Linked DNA regions of Cupriavidus necator. The protein of the gene in region 1 binds, or shares a complex with, the protein of each later gene. Links are inferred from orthologs where the notes say so. Each region holds a gene or a part of one and is shown in the gene's direction. Other genes may lie near its edges.

The links.
Region 2: the proteins of groL (region 1) and metK are in contact, whole or in part, in a cryo-EM structure (PDB 8P4O), measured with the Escherichia coli proteins. The link is inferred for Cupriavidus necator from one-to-one orthologs.

What each region holds. Positions count from the first base shown.
Region 1 is NZ_CP066018.1:747,548-755,243, reverse strand. Bases 2,316-5,175 are described here. They hold groL (chaperonin GroEL), read left to right. Parts: upstream 2,316-2,853; coding sequence 2,854-4,497; downstream 4,498-5,175. Other genes in these bases: I6H87_RS03500 (fimbrial protein), read left to right, coding at 4,879-5,175; groES (co-chaperone GroES), read left to right, coding at 2,517-2,807. Outside these bases: I6H87_RS03520 (MltF family protein), read right to left, coding at 1-1,519; I6H87_RS03515 (hypothetical protein), read right to left, coding at 1,699-2,118; more of I6H87_RS03500, read left to right, coding at 5,176-5,838; I6H87_RS03495 (metallophosphoesterase), read right to left, coding at 5,880-6,665; I6H87_RS03490 (type II secretion system F family protein), read right to left, coding at 6,876-7,696.
Region 2 is NZ_CP066018.1:1,271,800-1,277,217, reverse strand. The notes cover bases 2,556-5,349. They hold metK (methionine adenosyltransferase), read left to right. Parts: upstream 2,556-3,267; coding sequence 3,268-4,431; downstream 4,432-5,349. Other genes in these bases: I6H87_RS05900 (Kdo hydroxylase KdoO), read left to right, coding at 4,634-5,349; I6H87_RS05910 (lysophospholipid acyltransferase family protein), read right to left, coding at 2,556-2,936. Also shown: I6H87_RS05925 (polyphosphate kinase 2 family protein), read right to left, coding at 1-133; dapF (diaminopimelate epimerase), read right to left, coding at 241-1,107; I6H87_RS05915 (lipid A biosynthesis lauroyl acyltransferase), read right to left, coding at 1,150-2,043; more of I6H87_RS05910, read right to left, coding at 2,040-2,555; more of I6H87_RS05900, read left to right, coding at 5,350-5,418. UniProt on the Escherichia coli protein: Catalyzes the formation of S-adenosylmethionine (AdoMet) from methionine and ATP.

The sequences.
Region 1 (7,696 bases):
CCCGCTCACGCGCGGCCTCCCGGTCCTGCGTGAGCCGGTAGGCCGCGTAGTACTTGTAGATATTGCGCACATAGGTGGTGGTTTCGATGCCGATCTTCTCCGCCACCACGATCTCGACATTGTTGAACCACTTGTCGGGATCCAGCCCGCGCGCCGCAGCCTCCTTGCGCATCTTGGCGATATTGCCGGGCCCGGCGTTGTAACTGGCAAAGGCGAACAGCGGCCGGTTGGATTCCGAGAAATGCGCGTCGGGGAAGTACTTCGTCATCAGCCGGTCCATGTACTTGGCGCCGGCGTGGATGTTGGACTCGACCATCTGGATATTGCCCACGTTCAGTTCCTTGCCGGTGGCGGGCATGATCTGCATGATGCCGACGGCGCCCACGCGGCTGCGCGCCTGCTGGTTGAGCTGTGACTCCTGGAAGCCCTGTGCCGCCAGCATCAGCGGGTCGAAGCCATGGTCCTTGCCATACTTCTCGAAGAAGGCAACGGTCTGCTGGAAGCGCTTGTATTCGGCGTCCTCGGTGTTGTTCTTGATCTGCTTGACCCGGCGCATGGATTGCTTGATCAGGTATTCCGCCATGCCCTGCTTCTTGACGTAATTGACATAGAAATCGTCAATGACCTGCCGCAACTGCGGGCTGTCCTTGCGGAAGGCCCAGCCGACATAGCCGCCTTCACGCACCGCCAGGTCCTGGCGCACCTTGATGTCAGGCAGGATCTGCGCCCACATTGCGGCCTTCCAGTCGTCGACCACGACGATCTCCAGCAGGCCCGCGTTCAGCATCTCGAGCACGTCCTCGTCTTCAAGGGCATCGGGCAGCAGCACCAGCTTCATCGGCGCCTTGCCGGACTGGCGCAGGCGGTTGTTCAGTGCAGTCAGGCTGTCGTAGTAGCTGCTCGCGCGGCGCACGTGGACGGTCTTGCCCGCCAGGTCGTCCAGGCTCTTCAGCGCCGGCGACTTGGGGCCGGTCACGATCAGCTCGCGCACTGGCTTGCGGTCGCGCGGCGCGGCAAAGTCGACCATCTTCAGCCGGGCCTCGGTCTCGGTCAGGTTGCCGGCGGCGATATCGCCCAGGCCCGCCGCCAGGTCGGGCAGCAGCCGGTCGCGCGTGGTGGGGATGATGATGATGGTGAGCGGGCGCTTGCCCAGTCGACTGGCGTAGGTCTTGTTCAGGTAGCGCTCGAATTCCCGCACCAGTTCTGCGGTAATTCCGCGCTCGTGGCCTTTGTCGCTGAAGTAGAGGGTGCGGCTGTAAGGCACCAGCACGCGGATGACGCGACTGTTGACCATCACATCGAAGTCGCCCATGCGCGGCTTGTTGGCCAGGTTGAGGCCGCGCGGCCTGGCGACATCTGCCTTGCCGGTTGCGGCTTTCGCCGCGGGGGCCGCAACGGGCGCGGACGCCGGCGCCGGCTTCTGCTGCGCTACGGCAAACGTGCTGCACAGGCTGAGTGCGCCCACCAGGCCGGACAGGAGAAGGCCTGCGAACCAGTGGCGTGGGTGGGCAGCGGACATGGCGCAGATGGCAAGCCGGGCAGAAAGGCGCACGACTCGCTCGTATCGAGTCTAGGCGCGATCCTGCCTCTTGCAAGCCGCCAGGGTCCGGATGCTGCCGAAGGGCAAACGGGAGGGGTATGTCTGGCAAGAAGAAGGTGGCCGGCTGATCCCGGCCACCCGTCTCGCAAAGGCTGGCGCTATTGCTTTGGTGCGGCCATTTCCTGCTTGGCCGTTGCATCGGCTGCCTTGTTCTCTACTTTGCGCTCCTGCTTGGCAGCGCCGACTTCTTCCTTGTACTCACCCTTGGCCGCCTTCTTCTTGGCCTTGTACTCGGCGGCGGCCTTCTGGCGCGCCTCGCGGCGTTCCACCAGCGGGTCCTTCGGCGGCTCGATCTGGGTCATGCCGGGCGGCACGCCCTGGCCGCCTGCCGGCGTGGCAGAGGTTGCCGGCATCGCCGGGGTCGCGGGCATGCCCTGGGCAGCAGGGGTTGCCGGCGTGGCCGGGGTAGCGGGGGTGGCGGTTGTCTGGGCAATGGCCGCAGCGCAGCTGAGGCCAGCCAGGCCTGCGGCAATCACGCTGGCGATTCGGGTAAGGCGAGCAGGCTGTTTCGTATCCATGGAATACCTCCAGAGTCGCTGTCGGAGGCGCCGGCAACGGAAGCGCTCGGCGCGGCGTACGCCGTACATCCGGCCAAGACGGGCGCGCGGCGACAAGCCCAGTCTAGGTAGCGGCACCACGTTGCGCTGTCAGGCACACGCCCGAATGGGTGCCGGGATTATTCCTACAGGCGGGTCGTTGCCGGCCGGGAGCCCATGCCGCGCAAGGCATCAACCGCTCCTCGGGAAAACCCGCATCACACCCGCGTCTTGAAATGCCCCTACCCCGTCCCTATAATTAGCACTCGTCAGGGGTGAGTGCTAACAGCCTCCTGCGACACCTGAACATTTCTGACGGCCGTCGCCTCGGTAGCCGGCCGATTTGTGATCAAAAACTCACTTTGTATCTAGGAGTCCGTATGAATCTGCGTCCTTTGCACGACCGCGTGATCGTGAAGCGTCTGGACAACGAAACCAAGACCGCGTCCGGTATCGTGATTCCCGACAACGCTGCCGAGAAGCCCGATCAAGGCGAAGTGCTGGCAATCGGTCCTGGCAAGAAGGATGACAAGGGCAACAACATCGCCCTCGACGTCAAGGTCGGTGACCGCGTGCTGTTCGGCAAGTACGCCGGCCAGGCCGTGAAGGTGGAAGGCCAGGAACTGCTGGTCATGCGCGAAGAAGACATCATGGCCGTGGTGAACAAGTAATTCACCAACTGACCGCCACCCCGTACAGATTTCAGGAGATTCAAGAATGGCAGCTAAAGACGTAGTGTTCGGCGACGCCGCACGTGCCAAGATGGTCGAAGGCGTGAACATCCTCGCCAACGCAGTCAAGGTGACCCTGGGCCCGAAGGGCCGCAACGTGGTGCTGGAGCGCAGCTTCGGCGGCCCGACCGTGACCAAGGACGGCGTGTCCGTGGCCAAGGAAATCGAGCTGAAGGACAAGCTGCAGAACATGGGCGCCCAGATGGTCAAGGAAGTGGCTTCCAAGACCAGCGACAACGCCGGTGACGGTACCACCACCGCTACCGTGCTGGCCCAGTCGATCGTGCGCGAAGGCATGAAGTTCGTTGCCGCCGGCATGAACCCGATGGACCTGAAGCGCGGCATCGACAAGGCTGTTGCCGCCGCCGTGGAAGAGCTGAAGAAGGTCAGCAAGCCCACCACCACCAGCAAGGAAATCGCCCAGGTTGGCGCGATCTCGGCCAACAGCGACACCTCCATCGGTGAGCGCATCGCCGAAGCCATGGACAAGGTCGGCAAGGAAGGCGTGATCACGGTTGAAGACGGCAAGTCGCTGGCCGACGAGCTGGAAGTCGTGGAAGGCATGCAGTTCGACCGCGGCTATCTGTCGCCGTACTTCATCAACAACCCGGAAAAGCAGGTTGTCCAGCTGGACAACCCGTTCGTGCTGCTGTTCGACAAGAAGATCAGCAACATCCGCGACCTGCTGCCGGTGCTGGAGCAAGTGGCCAAGGCCGGCCGCCCGCTGCTGATCGTCGCTGAAGACGTCGAGGGCGAAGCCCTGGCGACCCTAGTGGTCAACAACATCCGTGGCATCCTGAAGACCGCCGCCGTCAAGGCCCCGGGCTTCGGCGACCGCCGCAAGGCCATGCTGGAAGACATCGCCATCCTGACCGGCGGCACCGTCATCGCTGAAGAAATCGGCCTGACGCTGGAAAAGGCTGGCCTGAACGACCTGGGCCAGGCCAAGCGCATCGAGATCGGCAAGGAAAACACCATCATCATCGACGGCGCCGGCGACGCAGCTGCGATCGAAGGCCGCGTCAAGCAAATCCGCGCCCAGATCGAAGAAGCGACCTCGGACTACGACCGTGAGAAGCTGCAAGAGCGCGTGGCCAAGCTGGCCGGCGGTGTTGCCGTGATCAAGGTTGGCGCTGCCACCGAAGTCGAAATGAAGGAAAAGAAGGCCCGCGTGGAAGACGCCCTGCACGCCACCCGCGCTGCGGTGGAAGAAGGCATCGTCCCCGGCGGTGGTGTGGCCCTGCTGCGTGCCCGCGCTGCGATCTCGGCACTGACCGGCGAAAACGCCGACCAGAACGCCGGTATCAAGATCGTGCTGCGCGCCATGGAAGAGCCGCTGCGCCAGATCGTGCTGAACGCCGGTGAAGAAGCTTCGGTGGTCGTTGCCAAGGTTATCGAAGGCAAGGGCAACTACGGCTACAACGCCGCTTCGGGCGAGTACGGCGACCTGGTGGAAATGGGCGTGCTGGACCCGACCAAGGTCACCCGCACCGCACTGCAGAACGCCGCTTCGGTGGCTTCGCTGATGCTGACCACCGACTGCGCAGTTGCCGAATCGCCGAAGGAAGAATCGGCTCCGGCAATGCCGGGCGGCATGGGCGGCATGGGCGGCATGGAAGGCATGATGTAATTCATCGCCGACCGACTGCCCTTACGGGCAGGCTGTCTTGAAGAACCCCCGCGGGTGCGAGCCCGCGGGGGTTTTTTCGTTCCGGGCAGCGCGACGCTCGCGCCTTGCCATGCACGAGCGCAGAAAACTCTCACCCTGATCTAAGGCTTGCCCTATTTGTGGAGCGGAAGGCGCTGGCTACATTTCTAATCGCCGCCTATTGAACCCGCGGGCAAATCCCGGATCAACCCACCTCCTAGCATGGCTGCCATGGAAAACGAAATCACTACATCGCCACGACGCTGGCTGGTTCATGCCACCGCGTGCATCAGGCGCGTGCCTTCGGTGCTTGCCTGTGCGGCACTCATGTGCCTGGCATACGCCCAGGCGCATGCTGCCTGCATGGGAACCACCGTGACCTCGCCGTTCCTGCCGGCCACGGTGAGCATCAGCAAGACCACCGGCATCGGCCAGGTGATCTCCAGCGCCACCATTACCGTAACGGTGACGTGCGACGACACCGGACTGCGGCATCCATCTACCAATGGCTGGGCCCTGAACTACACGCCGCAGACGCCGCTGGTGGCGACTTCGATCTCGCAGCAGACCTTTGCCACCGCCATGCCGGGACTGGGCTATCGCATGTACATGCCCGACGGCAACCTGATTGCACCGACCAGCTACGGCACCAACGGCGGCGACAACTTCGGTGCCAACTGCATGGGGGCGGCTTCGGGCGGGGTGCCTTGCACGATGCCGCTGGGCACCTCGACCCAGACCTTCCGGTTCCGGCTGGACCTGGTGCGGACCAGCACGGTGCTGACCAGCGGCACGTTCAGTGACAGCCTGATGCGCTTCGGCTACCAGGACAGCTGGACGGGGGGCTCGGGACCGGGGCCGTGGACGGCCCAGTTCGGCGAGCAAATGACTTCGCCAGTGACCTTCCGCTTCATTCCGCCAAGCTGCAACCTCAGCGCCGGCACGGCGAACCAGGTCATTACCTTGCCCAAGATCAGCGCCTCGTCCCTGCCCACCATCGGCTCGACCGCGGGCGCGACGAGATTCGGGCTCACTCTCGAGAATTGCGTCACCCAGTCGATCGTCACGATGAACATCAGCGGCGATGCCACCGCCGTGGGCAGCGTCCTGCGGAACAACGGCTCGGCGCAAGGCGTTGGCCTGCAGATGCTGAATGGCGGCCCGGCGGGCACCCCGCTGCCGCTCAACGCCGATGTCGGCATGGGCAATGTCGGCGCGGCAATGACCATGGCCATTCCGTTGGGGGTGAGGTACTACCGGGTAGGCCCGGTCACGCCAGGCACGGTCGACAGCGTGGCAACGGTCAATTTCAACTACAACTGAGGGATGCGCGCGGCAAGGGCTGAGGCCGGCTCCGGCGCGCGTCAGACCACAACCACGCAGCACCAGTCGAAGCGCTTGTTTTCCAGCTCGCCGGTGCGGCGGCTGACGTAGCCGCGGGGGTTGCAGACCACGCGCGAATCGTCGATGCAGTAGTCGAAGCTGGTGTGGGTATGGCCGTGGATCCACAGGTCCGCCTTTGCTACCAGGTCGGGCCGGCGCGACAGGAAGCCGCCCGAGACCAGGTCGTGCGAGTAGCGCGGGTCCAGGCTGCCCAGGTCGGGGCCGTGATGCGTGACCACCACGGTCTTGCCATCGTAGGGCTGCGCCAGTTGCGCCGCCAGCCAGGCCGACGCGGCCTGGTGGCGCGCCAGCGCGTCCTGGGGCGTGAAATGCCGCGGACGGCCGTCGTCGCCGTGGAGTTCGATCAGGCGGTGATCCAGCATCACAGCCGCGCAAGCCTGCATCGCGTCATCGCGCCGGTCAGTGCCGAACAGGGTGTAGTCAGTCCACCAGGTAGTGCCGATGATGCGTACCCGTCCGTGCGCGCCATTGAATTCGGCCACGGTGCCATTGAGCACCTGTATGCCCGGGTGCGCCTCGGTGGCTTCGGCCATCAGGCGATCCACGGTATCGAAGTTGCTTTCGTAGTATTCGTGATTGCCGGGCACATAGACCACCGGCTGGCTGAAGGTGCGCGCGGCCCAGTCGATGCCGTCGCGCCCGTTGGCGATGTCGCCGGCCAGCACCACGACGTCGGCATCGCAGGCAGGCACGGACTGCGGCATGTTGTGCTCGATGTGGAGGTCGCTCAGGATGCGTAGCTTCATGGGGACTCCGGAGGCGCATGGGGCTCGCTGCATGGGCCGCTACGGCGGCGGGTGGTTGCCTGCATTCTTAATAAGCCAGCCCGTCTGGTCAAGTCCCGCGAATCCCGACGAAAAGCAAAAAAGCCCGGAACCAGGTCCGGGCAAGTGACTGTCTAGCCGGCATTGCACCGGGAGACAGCCGGGGGAAACGATCACGGTTTCCCGGAAGTATTACCCTCCCTGTCCGGCCATGGTGGGCAGGAGAACGCGATAGATCTGGATAAAGGCTGGCCCGAGCAGCACCAGCAACAGCGACGGGAAGATGGTGAAGATCAGCGGGAACAACAGCTTGAGCGCGATCTTGGCGGCTTGCTCCTCGGCCCGCATGCGGCGTTTGGTGCGCAGCATGTCGGACAGCACGCGCAGGGACTCGCCCAGGCTGGTGCCGAAGCGGTCGGCCTGGATCAGCATGGAGGCGAACTTGTCCACGTCCTCCACGCCTGTACGCAGCGACAGGTTAGACAGCGCCTTTTCCTTCGAGAAGCCCGAGCGCAGCTCCAGCAGCATCAGCTGGAGCTCATCGGCCAGCACCGGGCAGCGCAGCGCCAGCTCGTCGGCCACGCGCATCAGCGCTGCATCGAGCCCGAGGCCGGCCTCCACGCAGACGGTCAGCAGGTCGATCACGTCCGGAAACTCTTCAAACACCGTACGCTGGCGCTGCGCGACCTTGCGCGCGAGAACGACGTTGGGCAGGTAGTAGCCGATTGCCCCCAGCACTGCCAGCAACGCGAACATGATATTCCGGTCCTGCAGGCCGGGCTGGCCGGCGGCTGCCAGCAGCCCGATCATCGGCAGGGCGATGGCCAGAACGGTCTTGGCCGCAAAGTACAGCGGTGCGGCACTGGCATTGCGCCAGCCGGCGTTCATGAAGCGCACGCGCAGCTGCGAGCTCTCCCACCCCTCCTTGGGCAGTGACAGCCGCGATACCGGCTGCGCCCATTGCACCAGCTTTTCGTATAGCGGATTCTGCTTGCCAGGATCAGCCCCGAGCT
Region 2 (5,418 bases), 520 kb from region 1 along the record:
GGGCGTTGCTCAGCTCGATGATGCGGGCCAGGTCTTCTTCTTTCTTGCCGCACGACAGCGGCTTGCTGCCCGGGTCGAAGTCGGCAAGGCGAAAACGCTTGCCTGAGGTAATGCGGAAATCGTCCAGCGGCATGGGCGCTCCATCGGTCTGACCAGCAAGATCAAGGGAATGAGCGCCCCGGCCGGGGCTCCGCGGCAAGGAATGCGGGGCGTGTGGACAGGGGCGCACAGCCCCTATGGTCAGGCCGGCAGGGCTGCCAGGTCAATGCTGCCTTCAAACACGGTGGTGGCCGGGCCGGTCATGCGCACCGGTTCCGCGCCGCCATCCCAGGCAATGGTCAGATCGCCGCCGTGGGTATGCACCCGCACCGGCGAGTCCAGCAGGCCGCGCCGGATGCCGGCCACCACGGCCGCGCAGGCGCCGGTGCCGCAGGCCAGGGTTTCGCCGGCACCGCGTTCGTAGACGCGCAGCCGGATGGCATGGCGGTCCTGCACCTGCATGAAGCCGGCATTGACGCGGTTGGGGAAGGCGGCATGGTGCTCCACCACCGGGCCGTCCTGCAGCACCGGGAAGTTCTCCACGTCGTCCACCACCTGCACCGCGTGCGGATTGCCCATCGATACCACCGAGATCCATTCGGTGCGGCCGTTGACCTCCAGGCCGTACAGCGTGTCCGCGCCTTCCGCGCGGGTGGGCAGGCCTTCCGCACGGAACGGCACGCGCGCCGGTTCCAGTTCGGGCGCACCCATGTCCACCGTGACCTGGCCGTCGTCCTGCAGCGTCAGGGTAATGACGCCGTTCATCACTTCGACGCGCACCGAGCGCTTGTCGGTCATGCCCTTGTCGGTGACAAAACGCACAAAGCAGCGCGCGCCGTTGCCGCAGTGCTCCACCTCGCTGCCATCGGCATTGACGATCCGGTAGCGGAAGTCGACATCGGGGCGGGACGGCTTTTCAACGATCAGGATCTGGTCAGCGCCAACGCCGAAATGCCGGCTGGCCAGCGCACGCCATTGCGCCGGGGTCAGGTCGATCTGCTGGTGGATGCCGTCGAGCACGACAAAGTCGTTGCCCGCGCCGTGCATCTTGGTGAACTGGAGTTTCATGGTGGGGATTGTAGCTGCGCGGCGCCGGACGTGCCGGCGCGCTCAGTAGATCTCGGGCTCGCCCGGCAGGCGGTGCTTGAAGCGCTTGTGCACCCAGTAGTACTCGGGTACGCGCGGGCGGATGCAGTCCTCGAAGAAGGCATTCATGCGGCGCGTGTCGTCGGTGACGCTTGCGCCGGGGTAGTCTTCCCAGGGCGGCAGGATGCGCAGCACATAGCCCTGGTAGTCGGGCAGCATCTCGGTGTAGATCGGCACGACCTTGGCCCCGGTCAGGCGCGCCAGCCGCGACACCGAGGTCAGTGTCAGCGCCTGCACGCCGAAGAACGGCACGAACTCCGAGTCGCGCTCGCCGAAATCCATGTCGGCGATCAGCTGCAGGGCCTCGCCCTTCTTCAGGCAGCGCAGGATGTCGCGCGCGCTGTCGTTGCGCGAGATCATGTTGGCGCCGAAGCGCCCGCGCGCGTGCTTCAGGAAGTGGTCGAACAGGTCGTTCTTCTGCCTGGTATAGAGCGATGCGCCGGAGCGGCCGAGATGCTCGCGCAGGTCGATGGTGAGTCGGATCGCACCGGCTTCCACGCCCGACAGGTGCAGCGTCACCAGGATATGCGGGGTGCCATCCAGGGCCACCAGGCCGGCCTGGTCGTCGATCTGCACCCAGCGGCGCATCTGCGCCTCACTGCCGGTCCAGAAGATGCCGCGTTCGGCAAAGCTGCGGAACAGGATGCGGAAGCTCTGCCGCGACAGTTCATCGATTTCGGCCTCGGTCCGGTCCGGGAAACACAGGCGCAGGTTGGCCTGCACCACGCGGCGCCGCTCGCTCGGCACCAGGTAGAGCAGGCTTCCCAGCGCCTCGCCGAAGCGCGCGACGAACGGATATGGCAGCTTGCCCAGCACCGTCAGCAAGCCGATGCCAAGCCACGTGAACACACGGCTCATGAAATCGATCGATCAGTGGCCGGCTCGGTATCATTGCCCGGCGCGTCCGGGGTACCCGCTCCGGCGGGTTGCTTGTAGCGGTTGTAAGCCCACAGGTACTGCGTGGGGCACAGGCCCACCAGTTCCTCGATAGTCCGGTTGATGACCGCGGCAGCGGCGGCAGGATCGTCCGGCAGCATGCCGCCGTCGTTGATCACGCGCAGGTGGCCGCGATAGCCGGCGCCGCGCGGCAGGCGCTCGGCAAAGACCGCCACCACCGGCGCGCCGGTCAGCTGCTGCAGCCGGTGCACCAGTGCCATGGTATAGGCCGGCTTGCCGAAGAACGGCGCCCAGTTGCCCTCGCCGCCGCTGGGCACCTGGTCGGGCAGGATGCCCACCGCCTGGCCGCGCTTGAGTGCCTTCACCAGCATGCGCACACCGCGCGGCGTGGCCGGCGCCATGTGCATGCCGGGCCGGGTGCGCATTTTTTCAATCCAGTCGCGCAGCCAGGGCTGGTGCGGCGGCTTGAACAGGGCGGTGACCGGGCGCTGCAGCGCGTGGGACTGCGGCAGCACTTCAAAGCAGCCCAGGTGCGGGGTCAGGATGATGATGCCCTTGCCGCGCGCCTGCAGCTTGCCCAGCTCGGGCCACAGGTAGTCGTCAAAGCCATGCAGCTTCGCACCGATCTTGCTGCGGCTCCAGAAGTAGGGCATCTCGACGATCATGCGTCCGGCCGAACGGGCCGCTTCGTCGATCATCGCATCGGTGGCGTCGGGAAACGCCTGGCGGAAGTTCTCCCGCAGGCGCTGGCCGTAGCGGCCGGGCAGGCGCGCGCTCAGCAGTCCGAGCGCGCCGCCCGCGGCTTGCAGCAGCCGCAGGGGAAAACGGGAGATCAGCCAGAACAAAAAGGTCATCAGGCGCGAAAAGCGGGTCTGCTACGGGTCTGTGCCGGGGAACAGACGGGCAGGCAGCGTTTTTTCTATGGCGGTATTCAGTTCCGCGCGCAGCGTGCCGTCATCGGATTCATCTGGGCACGGTGCCCCCGGCTGGTTGGCAGGGTGCCGTACCGTACCGTTGGCGCGCTGCAACGAGCCCGGCAGGCGCGTATAATAGCGTGTATCGCCGAGTTAACTGACAACTTGCGGGGCGATGCGGCTCTAACCGGGCTGCTTGAAATACCGCTAAAGCGTCGCCGCCATGAACTGATCGGGCTGGCACGCAATAGCCAACCTGGAGAATAAGTTCGTGGCAAACGACTTCCTTTTTACTTCGGAATCCGTCTCCGAAGGCCATCCCGATAAGGTCGCCGACCAGATTTCCGACGCCGTCCTCGACGCCATCCTGGCCCAGGACAAGTACGCGCGTGTGGCGGCCGAGACGCTTTGCAACACCGGTCTGGTGGTGCTGGCTGGGGAAATCACCACGACTGCCAACGTCGACTATATCCAGATCGCGCGCGACACGATCAAGCGCATCGGCTACGACAACACCGATTACGGCATCGACTACAAGGGCTGCGCGGTGCTGGTCGCCTATGACAAGCAATCGCCCGACATCGCCCAAGGCGTGGACCGCGCCTCCGACGACTACCTGAACCAGGGTGCCGGCGACCAGGGCCTGATGTTCGGCTACGCCTGCGACGAGACCCCGGAACTGATGCCGTTCCCGATCTACTACGCCCACCGCCTGGTCGAGCGCCAGTCGCTGCTGCGCCGCGACGGCCGCCTGCCCTGGCTGCGCCCGGACGCCAAGTCGCAGGTGACGGTGCGTTATGTCGACGGCAAGCCGCACAGCGTGGATACCGTGGTGCTGTCGACCCAGCATTCGCCGGACATCACCCAGGCCCAGATCCGCGAAGCCGTGATCGAGGAAATCATCAAGCCGGTGCTGCCGGCCGAGATGCTGAAGGAAACCAAGTACCTGGTGAACCCGACCGGGCGCTTCGTCATCGGCGGCCCGCAGGGCGACTGCGGCCTGACCGGGCGCAAGATCATCGTCGATACCTACGGCGGCGCCTCGCCGCACGGTGGCGGCGCGTTCTCGGGCAAGGACCCGTCCAAGGTCGACCGCTCGGCCGCCTACGCCGCGCGCTACGTTGCCAAGAACGTGGTGGCTTCGGGCCTGGCGCGCCAGTGCCAGGTGCAGGTCAGCTACGCCATCGGCGTGGCCCGCCCGATCAACGTGACGGTCTACACCGAAGGCACCGGCAAGATCCCCGACGCCAAGATCGCCGAGCTGGTGCAGGAGCACTTCGACCTGCGCCCGAAGGGCATCGTGCAGATGCTGGACCTGCTGCGCCCGATCTACGAGAAGACTGCCGCCTACGGCCACTTCGGCCGCGAAGAGCCGGAATTCTCTTGGGAAGCCACCGACAAGGCGGCTGCCCTGCGCGCCGCGGCCGGCCTGTAAGCGCCACCCGCGCCAGCAGCACTGACGGCAAGCCCCGCCGGCCCGCAAGGGCCCGCGGGGTTTTTTTACGCGGGCTTGATCCTGGTCCAGTCGCCGCGTGACGCCGGCGCCACGGCTGACGGCAGGGAGTAAAATCCCGCCATCCCCAGCCGCCACGCCGGCGGCCGACCCCAAACACTGGTGACCGTTTCCAGAGGATGCCATGTCCGAAGCGCCTGTCCTTGCCCCCTCGACCTCAACCCAGCCGCCCGCCGCCGGCCAGCTCAACCTGATCCGCCCGCAGCCATATGCCGACTGGGCGCCGCAGGTCACGGCCGAAGAACGCGCCACGCTGCGCCGCGAGCTGGAGCAGGGCGCCGTGCTGTACTTCCCGAACCTGAATTTCCGCTTCCAGCCGGGCGAAGAGCGCTTCCTTGACAGCCGCTATTCCGACGGCAAGTCCAAGAACATCAACCTGCGCGCCGACGACACCGCGGTGCGCGGCGCCCAGGGCAGTCCGCAGGACCTGGCGGACCTGTACACGCTGATCCGCCGCTACGCCGACAACAGCGAATTGCTGGTGCGCACGCTGTTCCCTGAATACATCCCGCACATGACGCGCGCCGGCACCTCGCTGCGGCCCAGCGAGATCGCCGGGCGCCCGGTCAGCTGGCGCAAGGACGACACCCGCCTGCACGTGGACTCGTTCCCGTCCAACCCGATGCTGGGCAAGCGCCTGTTGCGCGTGTTCCACAACATCGACCCGGCCGCGGCGCGCGTGTGGCGCGTGGGCGAGCCGTTCGGCGATTTTGCGCAGAAGTTCGTGCCCAAGACCCATGGCATGTGGCCGGGGCAGGCGGCGCTGATGAAGCTGCTGCATATCACCAAGCGCAAGCGCTCGGAATATGACCACCGCATGCTGCAGCTGCATGACTTGGCCAAGGCCGACCTGGATTACCAGGCCAAGGTGCCGCAGCAGGAATTCCACTTCCCGCCGGGTTCCACCTG